DNA from 2 places in the Desertihabitans brevis genome. Region 2 is predicted to be linked to the other one. Evidence: predicted binding sites of a transcription regulator. Region 2 holds the regulator's gene; the other holds the start of a gene.
What was found. Region 2 encodes HrcA, which represses chaperone genes, less so after heat shock. Its sites were predicted from a motif close to TTGGCACTCGNNNNNNNCGAGTGCCAA; they were not measured.

Region 1 (5,817 bases), on a different contig from region 2:
GGTGCCGTCCCGGACCGACTGCAGGCTGCCGTACAGCACCGGGTAGAGGTTGAGCAGGGCGATCAGGAGCACGGACGGCAGCACCAGCAGCAGCATCGTCAGGGTGCGGGCGCTCGGCCCTCTCCGCCCGGTCTGCGGCCGCTGCCGGCCGGACCCGCCGGGGGCGACCCCCCGGCGGGCCCGGCGCACGCGCTCGCCGATGGCGAGGTCGGTCATCGGTGTCTCTTCTCTGAGTGGGACGGGACAGGCTGGGCGGGACCCGGCCTCAGTTGATGGTGTCCTCGATACCCCGCTGCAGCTGCTCCAGCGCCGACCGGGCGTCGGTGGCGCCGGTGAGGATCTGCTGGGTGAAGGTGTCGATGATCGGCGTGGCGTCCACGCTGGTCACGCCCTGGAACAGCGCCGAGCCGCCGGGAGCCGCCCACGTCTTGGCGATCGGCTGGTACTCCTCGATGATCTTGACGTTGTTCGGGTTCTCCTGGAACTCCGGCGTCTCGGCGATCGACCTCAGCGGCGGCAGCCCGATGCCGGTGTTCTCGGTCCAGAGGCGGGACATGTTCTGGTAGTAGTACGTGAGGAACGCCTCCGAGCCCTCCTGGCTGGGGGTGTCCTGGTACATCATGATGTTGTTCGGGAAGTAGAGCATGCCCTGCGTGCCGGCCGGGCTGGTGAGCGGGGAGTTGACGACGATCTCGTCGCCGACCTCGCCACCGATGTTGGCCGCCAGGCCACCACCGTCGAAGCCCATCCCGAAGCGGCGGGCCCGCCACTGCTCCTGCACGTTGTCGCTGGTGTAGGTGGCCGCGGCCGGGTCGACGTAGCCCTTGGCCACGCACTCCAGCACGAACTCCATCGCCTCGATGTTGGCCGGGGTGACGCATTCGGGCTGCTGGTCGGCGTTGAACAGGCCGCCGCCGTTGCCGATCATCCAGCTGACCAGGATGTGGCCGCCGGTGAACCGGCCCGAACCGGACCCGTCGCCGTAGCCGTAGACGTCGATCTGCTTGAGCGCCTCGCAGGCGTCCAGGAAGGACTGCCAGTCCGTCGGCGCCTCGGTCCCGGCCTCCTCGAGCAGGGTGGGGTTGACCCAGAGCACCCGCATGTCGAGGTTGTAGGGCACCGCGGCGTAGCCGTTGTCGGTGCGCATGGCGTCGATCAGCCCGGGCAGGAAGTCGTCGTAGAGCCCGTTACCGCGCCAGGACTCCAGCAGGTCGTCGGCGTAGGCGATCGCCCCCTGGTTCTCGAACAGGAAGGCCTGGGTGCCGCCGCCGGAGCTCACCGCGGGCCCGGTCTGGGAGGCCACCGCGGAGGAGAACGTCTGGGTGAAGTTCGCCCACTGCACGGTCTGGTAGGTCGCCGGCGGCAGACCCTCGGGCGGCTGGTAGGCGGTGACGATCTCCTCGTCGGTGGGGTTGAACTGGTCGCCACCCCACGGCATGTTCCAGAACGCGATCGGTTCGCTACCGCCGCCACCACCGGCCCCACCGCCGCCGCCGCATGCCGCCAGCATCCCGGCGGCCGACAGACCTCCAGCGGCGCCCAGCAGACTGCGCCGGCTCAGCTCCATGCGCCCGTTGCTTCCCATGACGTCTCCTCCACCCGGAGGGATCGGCACACGGCCCACCCTCGACTTCGTTGTCGTCCCCGCGAGCCGCGGGGGCCCCTCGCCGCGCCGTCCCCGGACGGGGCGAGACGGATCGATGGTGCGTCATGCTCCGTGCCCCCGTCAACACAAATGGGGGGAAGCGCAACAAATCCGTGACCTTGGGCTCCCGGGTCGTCAACGGACATGACAAGGGCCCCGTCCGCGTGGTGCGGACGGGGCCCCGGGTGTCGCTACGAGGCGCGGGCTCAGTGGCTGTGCGCGGCCTCGTCCTCGTCCTCGGGCTTCTCCACCACCAGGGTCTCGGTGGTGAGCAGCAGCGAGGCGATGGAAGCGGCGTTGGCCAGCGCGGAGCGGGTGACCTTGACCGGGTCGATGACACCGGCCGCGATCAGGTCGCCGTACTCGCCGGTGGCCGCGTTGTAGCCCTGGCCGGGCTCCAGCTCGGCGACCTTGGAGGTGATGACGTAGCCCTGCTCGCCACCGTTCTCGGCGATCCAGCGCAGCGGCTCGACGACGGCCTTCTGGACGAGCTTGACGCCCGCCAGCTCGTCGCCGGTGGCCCCCAGGCCGTCGGACAGCACCTTGGCGGCGTGGATGAGAGCGGAGCCGCCCCCGGCCACGATGCCCTCCTCGATGGCCGCCCGGGTGGCCGAGACGGCGTCCTCGATGCGGTGCTTCTTCTCCTTCAGCTCCACCTCGGTGGCGGCGCCGACCTTGATCACGCAGACACCGCCGGCCAGCTTCGCGACCCGCTCCTGGAGCTTCTCGCGGTCCCAGTCGGAGTCGGTGTTGGCGATCTCGGCCTGCAGCTGGGCCACCCGGTCGGCCACGGCGGAGGAGTCCCCGGCGCCGTCGACGATCGTGGTGTCGTCCTTGGTGACGACGACGCGGCGGGCGCGGCCGAGCACCTCCAGACCGACCTGGTCGAGCTTGAGGCCGACCTCGGGGGCGACGACCTGGCCACCGGTGAGGATCGCGATGTCCTCGAGCATGGCCTTGCGACGGTCACCGAAGGCCGGGGCCTTGACCGCGACGGAGGTGAAGGTGCCGCGGATCTTGTTGACCACCAGCGTCGACAGCGCCTCGCCGTCGACGTCCTCGGCCACGATGACCAGCGTGCCCGACGCACCGATGACCTTCTCCAGCAGCGGGAGGAGGTCGCTCATCGCGGAGATCTTGCCGGAGTGCAGGAGGATGTAGGGGTCCTCCAGCACGGCCTCCTGGCGCTCGGCGTCGGTGACCATGTAGCCGGAGATGTAGCCCTTGTCGAACTGCATGCCCTCGGTGAACTCGAGCTCGGTGCCGAAGGTGTTCGACTCGTCGACGGTGATGACACCGTCCTTGCCGACCTTGTCGAAGGCGTCGGCGATCAGGCCGCCGATCTCGGAGTCCCGGCTGGAGATGGTGGCCACCTGGGCCATGTCCTGGGTGGTCTGGACCTCACGGGCCAGCTCGCCCAGGCGGGCCTCGACGGCCTGGACGGCCTGGTCGATGCCGCGCTTGAGCCCGACCGGGTTGGCCCCGGCGGCGACCGCCCGCAGACCCTCGTGCACCAGGGCCTGCGCCAGCACGGTGGCCGTGGTGGTGCCGTCACCGGCGACGTCGTTGGTCTTGGTCGCGACCTCCTTGGCCAGCTGCGCGCCGAGGTTCTCGTAGGGGTCGCTGAGCTCGACGTCGCGGGCCACGGTGACACCATCGTTGGTGATGGTGGGCGCACCCCACTTCTTGTCGAGCACCACGTACCGGCCCTTGGGGCCGAGCGTGACCTTCACGGTGTTCGCGAGGATGTCGACACCGCGCTCGAGCGAGCGGCGGGCCTCCTCGTCGAACTGAAGGATCTTCGCCATGTGTGTTACTCCCTCAGTCGGTGCTGATCACTTGGTGACGACGGCGAGGATGTCCCGCGCGTTGAGCAGCAGCAGGTCCTTGTTGTCGTACTTGACCTCGGTGCCGCCGTACTTGCTGAAGATCACGGTGTCGCCCTCGGCGACGTCGAGCGGGACACGGTTGCCGTTGTCGTCCACGCGGCCGGGACCGGTGGCGAGCACCTTGCCCTCCTGCGGCTTCTCCTTGGCGGTGTCGGGAATGACCAGGCCAGAAGCGGTGGTCTGCTCGGCCTCCAGCGGCTCGACGAGGATGCGGTCCTCGAGCGGCTTGATCGTGACTGCCACGTCAAACCCCTTTCACGGGTGTCAGGTGTGTTCACATGTTCTGCAGCCGGGGCGTCGTCGCGGGTGCCGTCCCGAGCTGGCACACTCACGGTGAGAGTGCCAGCTCCGACTCTAGAAGGGGGTTAGCACTCGGTCAAGCCGAGTGCCAGAAGCGATGAGTCGGGCGTCCGAGGGAGGTCGGCACCGCCATGACGACACACACGCTGCAGGGCGACGGCGTCGCCCTGGTCTACGACGTGCACGGCCCACTGCCGACCGCCGACGGGCGTCCGCCGCTCGTGCTCATCGGCCAGCCGATGGACGCCACCGGCTTCCGTGCCCTCGTGGCCCGGATGCCCGAGCGCACCACGATCACCTACGACCCGCGCGGCATCGGTCGCAGCGTCCGCTCCGACGGGCGGGTCGAGGCCGACCCGCGGGTGCAGGCCGAGGACGTGCACCGGCTCGTCGCCGAGGTCGGCGGTCCGGTCGACCTGTTCGCCAGCAGCGGCGGCGCGGTGACGGCGCTGGCACTGGTCGCCGCCCACCCCGGCGACGTGCGGACGCTGGTGGCCCACGAGCCGCCGCTGGTCCGTCTGCTGCCCGATGCCGACGTCGTCCTGCGGGCGATGGCCGCGGTCCGTGCGGCCTACCGCGACCGCGGGTTCGGAGCCGGGATGGCCGCCTTCATGGCGCTGAGCAACGAACCCGGGGAGCTGGGCGAGGAGTTCCTCGAGCGGCCAGCTCCCGACCCGGCCGCCTTCGGGCTGCCGACCGAGGACGACGGCTCGCGGGAGGACCCGCTGCTCTCGGAGCGCTCGCAGCCGATCATCGACTTCGTCCCCGACGCCGAGGCACTGCGTGCCGCGCCGACCCGGGTCGTGCTCGCCGTCGGCGAGGAGTCGCGCGAGGTCCTCACCGGGCGGACGGCGGTCGCCGCAGCGGAGCTCCTCGGGCAGCAGGCCGCCGTCTTCCCCAGCCACCACGGCGGGTTCATGGACGGCGAGCACGGCTGGCCGGGCCAGCCCGACGCCTTCGCCGTGCGGCTGCGCGAGGTGCTCGACGCCGGTTGAGGACGCGGCGCGGCAGCCTCCGCCCGGCACATGTCCCCGCATTTGCTGGTTGACACAACAAAACCGGGGTGGTGGAGTGACGGCGTCGAGAGGATCCCCGTGCCCACCACCACTGACGCTGACACGCACGACACCGGCGCCGCGATCTGGCGCGACCCGAGCCGCCCCGCCGAGGAGCGCATCGACGCCCTCGTGGCGGCCATGACCCCGGCGGAGAAGCTGGCCCAGCTGGGCAGCCACTGGGCCGACCACCGCAGCCCCGACGAGGTCATCGCACCGATGCAGGACGTGATGTCGGCCGGCCGCGACACCTTCGAGGGCGCGGTCCGCGACGGCATCGGCCAGCTCACGCGCGTCTTCGGCACCGCCCCCGTCACCGCCCGGGAGGGGATGGCGAAGGTGCAGGCCTCCCAGCAGCACCTGCTCACCCGCACCCGCCTCGGCGTCCCGGCGGTGGTGCACGAGGAGTGCCTGACCGGGTTCACCGCCTACCAGGCCGCCGTCTACCCCACCTCGATGGCCTGGGCCGCCACCTTCCACCCCGAGCTGGTGCGCGAGATGGCGCACGCGATCGGCACCGACATGGCCGCCGTCGGCGTCCACCAGGGTCTGTCGCCGGTGCTCGACGTCGTCACCGACTACCGCTGGGGACGGGTCGAGGAGACCCTCGGCGAGGACCCCTACGTCGTCGCCACCCTGGCGACCGCCTACGTGCAGGGTCTGCAGGAGGGCGGCGTGCTCGCCACCCTCAAGCACTTCGCCGGGCACGCCACCTCCCGCGGTGGACGCAACCACGCGCCGGTCTCGATGGGCGTGCGGGAGCTCCGCGACCTGGTGCTGCCGCCGTTCGAGATGGCGGTCAAGGTCGGGCGCAGCGCCAGCGTGATGAACAGCTACACCGAGCTCGACCACGTCCCGGCCGCGGCCGACCGCTGGCTGCTCACCGACCTGCTCCGCGGCGAGTGGGGCTTCACCGGCACCGTGGTCT
Region 2 (5,817 bases):
TGTAGTCGGCGGCGAAGACGACCGACTCCACCCCGGGCATCGCCTCGACCAGCCCGAGCAGCCGCTCGGGGTAGGACAGCTCGGCCAGCGAGTCGACCCGTCGCACGCCCGAGCCGTCGGGGGCGTATCCGCCGGTGACGCAGGCGATCCGCCGGTGGCCCAGCGCGTGCAGGTGCTCGCCCAGCAGCCGCCCGGCCAGCCGGTCGTCGATGGCCACCGAGAAGTCCCCGGAGCGGGCGTAGGTGGAGATCACGGGCAGCCCGCGCCGCTTGGCGTGGTCGAGCACCACGTGGTCGGAGTCCATGCAGAGGGTGATGATGCCGTCGATGTTGGCCCGCTGGACCGCCCCGATGTCGGGGTGGCCGGACGGGTCGGTGGCGCTGAGCAGCAGCACGCTGACCCCCTCGGCCTCGGCCACCTGGCTGACCCCGACGAGGAAGCCGATGGCGTAGGGGTCGGAGAAGGCGTAGGAGAGCTGGTCGGCCAGCAGGACGCCGAGCGCCCCGGCCCGACCCGAGCGCAGCGACCGCCCGGCCGCGCTCGGACCGGCGTAGCCCAGCTCCTCGGCGGTGGCGAGGATCCGCTCGCGCAGCTGCACCGACAGCTGGCCGGGACGGTTGTAGGCGTTGGAGACGGTGGACGGGGACACCCCGCAGGCGTCCGCGATGGTGCGGATCGTGATCCGGGCCATCGGCCTCCCTCCGTGGTCGGGGCCTCGCGGCATTGTCGGTGCTGGCGTCCACGGGCGCAAACACCCCGCGGACATCTGGTTGGCTGGGGGCCATGGACACCGACGAGGTGCTGCAGCTGATCCACCGGGTCGCCGAGACCGTGGTCACCCCCCGCTGGCGGGCCCTCGGCGAGGCCGAGGTCTCGGAGAAGGGCCCGGGCGACTACGTCACGGTGGCCGACCACGAGGCGGAGGTGGCGCTGACCGAGGCGCTGTCGCGGGCCCACCCCGGCGCCCTGGTGGTGGGGGAGGAGGCGGTCTCGGCCGACGCCTCGGTGCTGGACGGCCTGGCCGAGGCCGAGCAGGCCTGGGTGATCGACCCGATCGACGGCACCGGCAACTTCGTCCGCGGATCGGCCGACCACGCGGTGATGGTGGCCGAGCTGCGTCGCGGGGAGGCCGTCCGGGGCTGGATCCACCAGCCGCAGCACCAGCGCTCCTTCGTGGCCGAGCGCGGTGCGGGGGTCACCCTCGACGGCACCCCGCTGGCACCGCGCACGGTCGGCGGCGACCCGGCCGGCTGGCGCGGGGTCAGCTCACGGCGCCGCTGGCGCGACGGCGACTTCCCGCCGCTGGGCCCGATCGGGGACACCTGGTGGTGCTGCGGGATCGACTACCCCAAGCTGCTGACCGGTGAGATCGACTACCTCGTCTACGCCTCGCCCAAGCCCTGGGACCACGCCCCGGGGACGCTGATGGTGCGTGAGCTCGGCGGCGAGGCCACGCTGCTGACCGGCCAGACCTACCGGCCGGGTCTGGGCGGCGCCCCGCTGGTGGTCGGCGCCGACGTCGACCTCACCGCCACTGCCGTCGACGCCCTCAACGCCGGCTCGCCCGCCTGACCAGGTGGAACCGCGCAGGGGGGAGGGGAGTCAGCGCCCGAGCAGGGGGAGCTGCGGGGGGTCCGGCCGGACGCCGGCGGCGACCAGGCGGGCGTGCGCGACCGGCACCCCCTCGGCGACGTGCTCGGCCGGGAAGGGCCAGCGGCCCTCGGCCACCGCCCGCTCCGCCGGGACGCCGGCGCGCACCAGCCGTTCGACCTCCCCGGCCACGGCCGCCACCTGACCGCGCTGGAGCATGAGGTCCTGCACCGTCATCACCGGCCCGTGCCCGGGGACGGCGCGGACGTCGCCGCGGGCCACCAGCCCGAGCACCGCGTCCAGGGTGGCCGCCCACTCCTCGGGCACCGAGTCCGGCCCGAACCAGGGCGCGGGGGAGCCGTCGACCGGCGAGGGCGCCGACTCGGCCAGGTCGCCCACGAACACCACGCGCGCGTCGGGGACCACCACGACCACGTCGCTGCGGGTGTGCCCGACCCCGAGGTGGGCCAGCTCCACCCAGCGCGCGCCCAGGTCGACCCCGGCGGCCAGCGCGAACGGCCGGCTGGGCGTGCGCAGGTCGCCGGGGTCGACACCCAGCTCGGCGGCGCGCGCCCGCGCCGGGGCCGACGCCAGCTCGTCGGCCAGCCCCTCGTGGCCGAAGGTGTCGACGTCGTCGAAGGCGGCCAGCCCGAAGGCGTGGTCGGAGTGCGCGTGCGTGACCACCACCGCCCGCACCGGCAGCCCGGTCAGCCGCTCGGCCGAGGCCCGCAGCGCCGCTCCCTGCGCGGGGGTGGAGCCGGTGTCGACCACCAGCAGCCCGTCCCCGCCGGCCACCAGCCCGATGGTGACGGCGTCCGGCTCCAGCACGCCCGTCCAGACCCGGTCGGCCACCTCGACCCAGGTGCCCGGCCCGGCCGCCGACCCGTCACCCGGGACGTCCCCGTTGTTCGCCATAGCGGTTAGACTGGCACTCGACCCAGACGAGTGCCAGTCCTGCGGTAGACCGACCGCGGGCCCACGGGGAGGAGGCCACGTGCTCGACGACCGCAAGCTGCAGGTGCTGCGCGCCATCGTCTCCGACTACGTCTCCAGCCAGGAGCCGGTCGGCTCCAAGGCGCTGGTCGAGCGGCACAACCTCGGCGTCTCCCCGGCCACCGTCCGCAACGACATGGCGGTGCTGGAGGACGAGGGCTACATCACCCAGCCGCACACCAGCGCCGGCCGCATCCCCACCGACAAGGGCTACCGGCTCTTCATCGACCGGCTGGCCGGGGTGAAGCCGCTGTCGCCGGCCGAGCGCCGCGCGATCAGCACCTTCCTCTCCGGCGCCCTCGACCTCGACGACGTCGTGGGCCGCACCGTGCGGCTGCTGGCCCAGGTGACCCGGCAGGTCGCGATCGTGCAGTACCCGGTGCTGAGCTCGGCCTCGGTGCGCCACGTCGAGCTGGTCTCGCTCGGGGGCGACCGGGTGCTGGTCATCATGATCAGCAGCACCGGCAAGGTCGACCAGCGCCCGGTCGAGGTGCCCGGCATCACCGAGGACGAGCTGGCCCAGCTCCGCGGCATCCTCAACGCCGCGCTGGCCGGGACCTCCCTGGCCGACGCCGCCGCCGCGCTCGGCACGCTGGACGACCAGCTGCCCCCGCCGCTGTCCGCGGCCGGCACCCAGGTCAGCAGCGCGCTGCTGGAGATCCTGGGCACCTCCACCTCCACCCGGGTGGTGGTGGGCGGGGTGCCCAACCTGACCCGCTTCGGGGCCGAGTTCGAGACCACCGTCAAGCCCGTGCTCGAGGCGCTGGAGGAGCAGGTGGTGCTGCTCAAGCTGCTCGGGGAGGCCGCCACCCCCGGCGACGTCACGGTGCGGGTCGGGCACGAGAACCCCTACCGTGAGCTGCAGACCACCTCGCTGGTGGCCAGCGCCTACGGCAGTGACGGCGACATCTGGGCCAGCCTGGGGGTCGTCGGCCCGACCCGGATGGACTACCCCTCGACGATGGCCTCGGTGCGGGCCGTGGCCAGGTACGTCGGCCGCTTCCTGGCCGAGGGCTGAGCCCCGCACACGACCGAACGAATCTGCCCACGGCTGAAGGACGAACCACACGACGATGAGCACTGACTACTACGAGGTCCTCGGCGTCTCCCGGGACGCGACCGACGAGCAGATCAAGAAGGCATACCGCCGGATGGCGATGAAGGTGCACCCCGACGTCGCCCAGAGCGCGGACGCCCACGAGAAGTTCAAGCAGATCAACGAGGCCTACGAGACCCTCAAGGACCCCCAGAAGCGCCACATCTACGACCGCGGCGGCGACCCCAACCAGATGGGCGGGTTCGGCGGTGCGGGCGGTTTCGGGGGCGCCGGCGGGTTCGGCGGGGCCGGCTTCGACTTCACCAACCTGGTGGACGCGATGTTCGGCCAGCAGACCTCCCGGGGGCCCCGCTCGCGGGTCCGTCGCGGCCAGGACGCCCTGGTCCGGCTGCAGCTCGACCTGGCCGAGGCCGCCTTCGGGATCACCAAGTCCGTCAAGGTCGACACCGCGGTGCTGTGCACGGTGTGCAACGGCAAGGGCTCGGCCGACGGCAGCGAGCCGACCCGCTGCAGCACCTGCCACGGGCAGGGCGACGTCACCACCGTGCAGCGCTCCTTCCTCGGTGACATCCGCTCCACCCAGCCGTGCCCGAACTGCCGCGGCTACGGCTCGGTGATCACCAACCCGTGCCACGAGTGCTCCGGCGAGGGACGGGTCCGCGCCTCGCGCAGCATCAACGTCAAGATCCCCGCCGGCGTCTCCACCGGCAACCGGATCCACCTGGCCAGCCACGGCGAGGTCGGCCCCGGCGGCGGCCCGGCCGGTGACCTGTTCGTCGAGCTGGTGGTGCGCAACCACGAGGTCTTCCGCCGCGACGGCGACGACCTGGAGATGGTGGTGAAGATCCCGATGACCGCAGCGGCGCTCGGCACCGAGGTCACCGTGCAGACGCTGGCCGCCGACCGGCCCGACGACGACCTGGGCGAGCCCGAGGTGCGGCTGGAGGTGCCGCAGGGCACCCAGTCCGGCACCCGGGTCACCGTGCCCGGCCAGGGGGTGCCCCGGCTGCGTTCCAACGGCCGCGGCGACCTCGGTGTCACCTTCATGGTGCAGACCCCGACCCGGCTGGACGACGAGCAGCGCGAGCTGCTGCGCCAGCTGGCCGAGCTGCGGGGGGAGAACAGCGTCGAGCCCAGCGTGCAGAAGCACGGACGCGGGATGTTCTCCCGGCTCAAGGAGGCCTTCGGCGGGCATGACTGACCCGCTCTTCCTGCACCCGCTCGACCCGTTCCCACCGGTCGGGGCGAGCGTGGTGCTCGACGGCGCGGAGGGTCGCCACGCCGCCACGGTGCAGCGGCTGGCGGTGGGCGAGCCGGTGCTGCTCGCCGACGGCGCCGGCCGCGGGGTGCGCGGGGAGGTGGTCGGCGCCGGGAAGGCCGAGCTGGCCGTCCGGGTGCTGGCCCACGTGCACGAGCAGCCCCGGCCCTGGCGGCTGAGCGTGGTGCAGGCCCTGCCCAAGGGCGACCGCGCCGAGCTGGCCGTGGAGGTGCTGACCGAGGTCGGCGTCGAGGAGGTGGTGCCCTGGCAGGCGTCCCGCTCGATCGTGCGCTGGCAGGGTGAGCGCGGGGAGAAGGCGCGGGCGAAGTGGCAGGCCGCGGCCCGGGCGGCGGCCAAGCAGTCCCGCCGGCTCAGCGTGCCCGAGGTGGCCCCGCTGCACAGCACCACCCAGCTGCTGCGCCGGCTGGCCGGGTTCGACGCCGTGCTGGTGCTGCACGAGGACGCCGCGGAGCCGCTGGTCGCGGCGGCCCCGCCGGCCGGGGGCAGCCTGGCCCTGGTGGTCGGCCCCGAGGGCGGGATCAGCGAGGACGAGCTGGCCGCGCTGACCGGTGCGGGCGGGCGTCCGGTGCTGCTGGGGGAGACGGTGCTGCGGACGTCCACCGCCGGGGTGGTCGCGCTGTCCCAGCTCGCCGCGGTGGCCGCGCTGCGCTCGGCCGGACGGGCCTGAGGTGGGCGGCTTCGAGGTCGGGGTCGAGCTGGCCGACGGGCTGGGCCGCACCGGCATCCTGCACACCCCGCACGGCAGCATCCGCACACCGGCGTTCATCCCGGTGGGTACCAAGGCCGCCGTCCGGGCGGTGCTGCCCGCGGCGGTGGCCGACCTCGGTGCCCAGGCGGTGCTGGCCAACGCCTACCACCTGTTCCTGCAGCCCGGTCCCGACGTGGTCGACGAGGCCGG

Region 1: the regulator HrcA is predicted to act here: its motif matches at 3,900-3,926, upstream of groES (co-chaperone GroES).

Annotation. Positions count from the first base shown of each region.
Region 1 covers NZ_QOUI01000008.1:19,722-25,538, reverse strand. Annotated here, with positions in the region: gene DT076_RS13190 (carbohydrate ABC transporter permease) at 1-216, opposite strand, end outside; gene DT076_RS13185 (ABC transporter substrate-binding protein) at 266-1,585, opposite strand; gene groL (chaperonin GroEL) at 1,852-3,453, opposite strand; gene groES (co-chaperone GroES) at 3,481-3,777, opposite strand; gene DT076_RS13170 (alpha/beta fold hydrolase) at 3,966-4,829, shown strand; gene DT076_RS13165 (glycoside hydrolase family 3 N-terminal domain-containing protein) at 4,929-5,817, shown strand, end outside.
Region 2 covers NZ_QOUI01000006.1:64,034-69,850, forward strand. Annotated here, with positions in the region: gene DT076_RS10620 (LacI family DNA-binding transcriptional regulator) at 1-691, opposite strand, end outside; gene DT076_RS10625 (inositol monophosphatase family protein) at 784-1,572, shown strand; gene DT076_RS10630 (MBL fold metallo-hydrolase) at 1,603-2,505, opposite strand; gene hrcA (heat-inducible transcriptional repressor HrcA) at 2,585-3,601, shown strand; gene dnaJ (molecular chaperone DnaJ) at 3,657-4,841, shown strand; gene DT076_RS10645 (16S rRNA (uracil(1498)-N(3))-methyltransferase) at 4,834-5,586, shown strand; gene tgt (tRNA guanosine(34) transglycosylase Tgt) at 5,588-5,817, shown strand, end outside.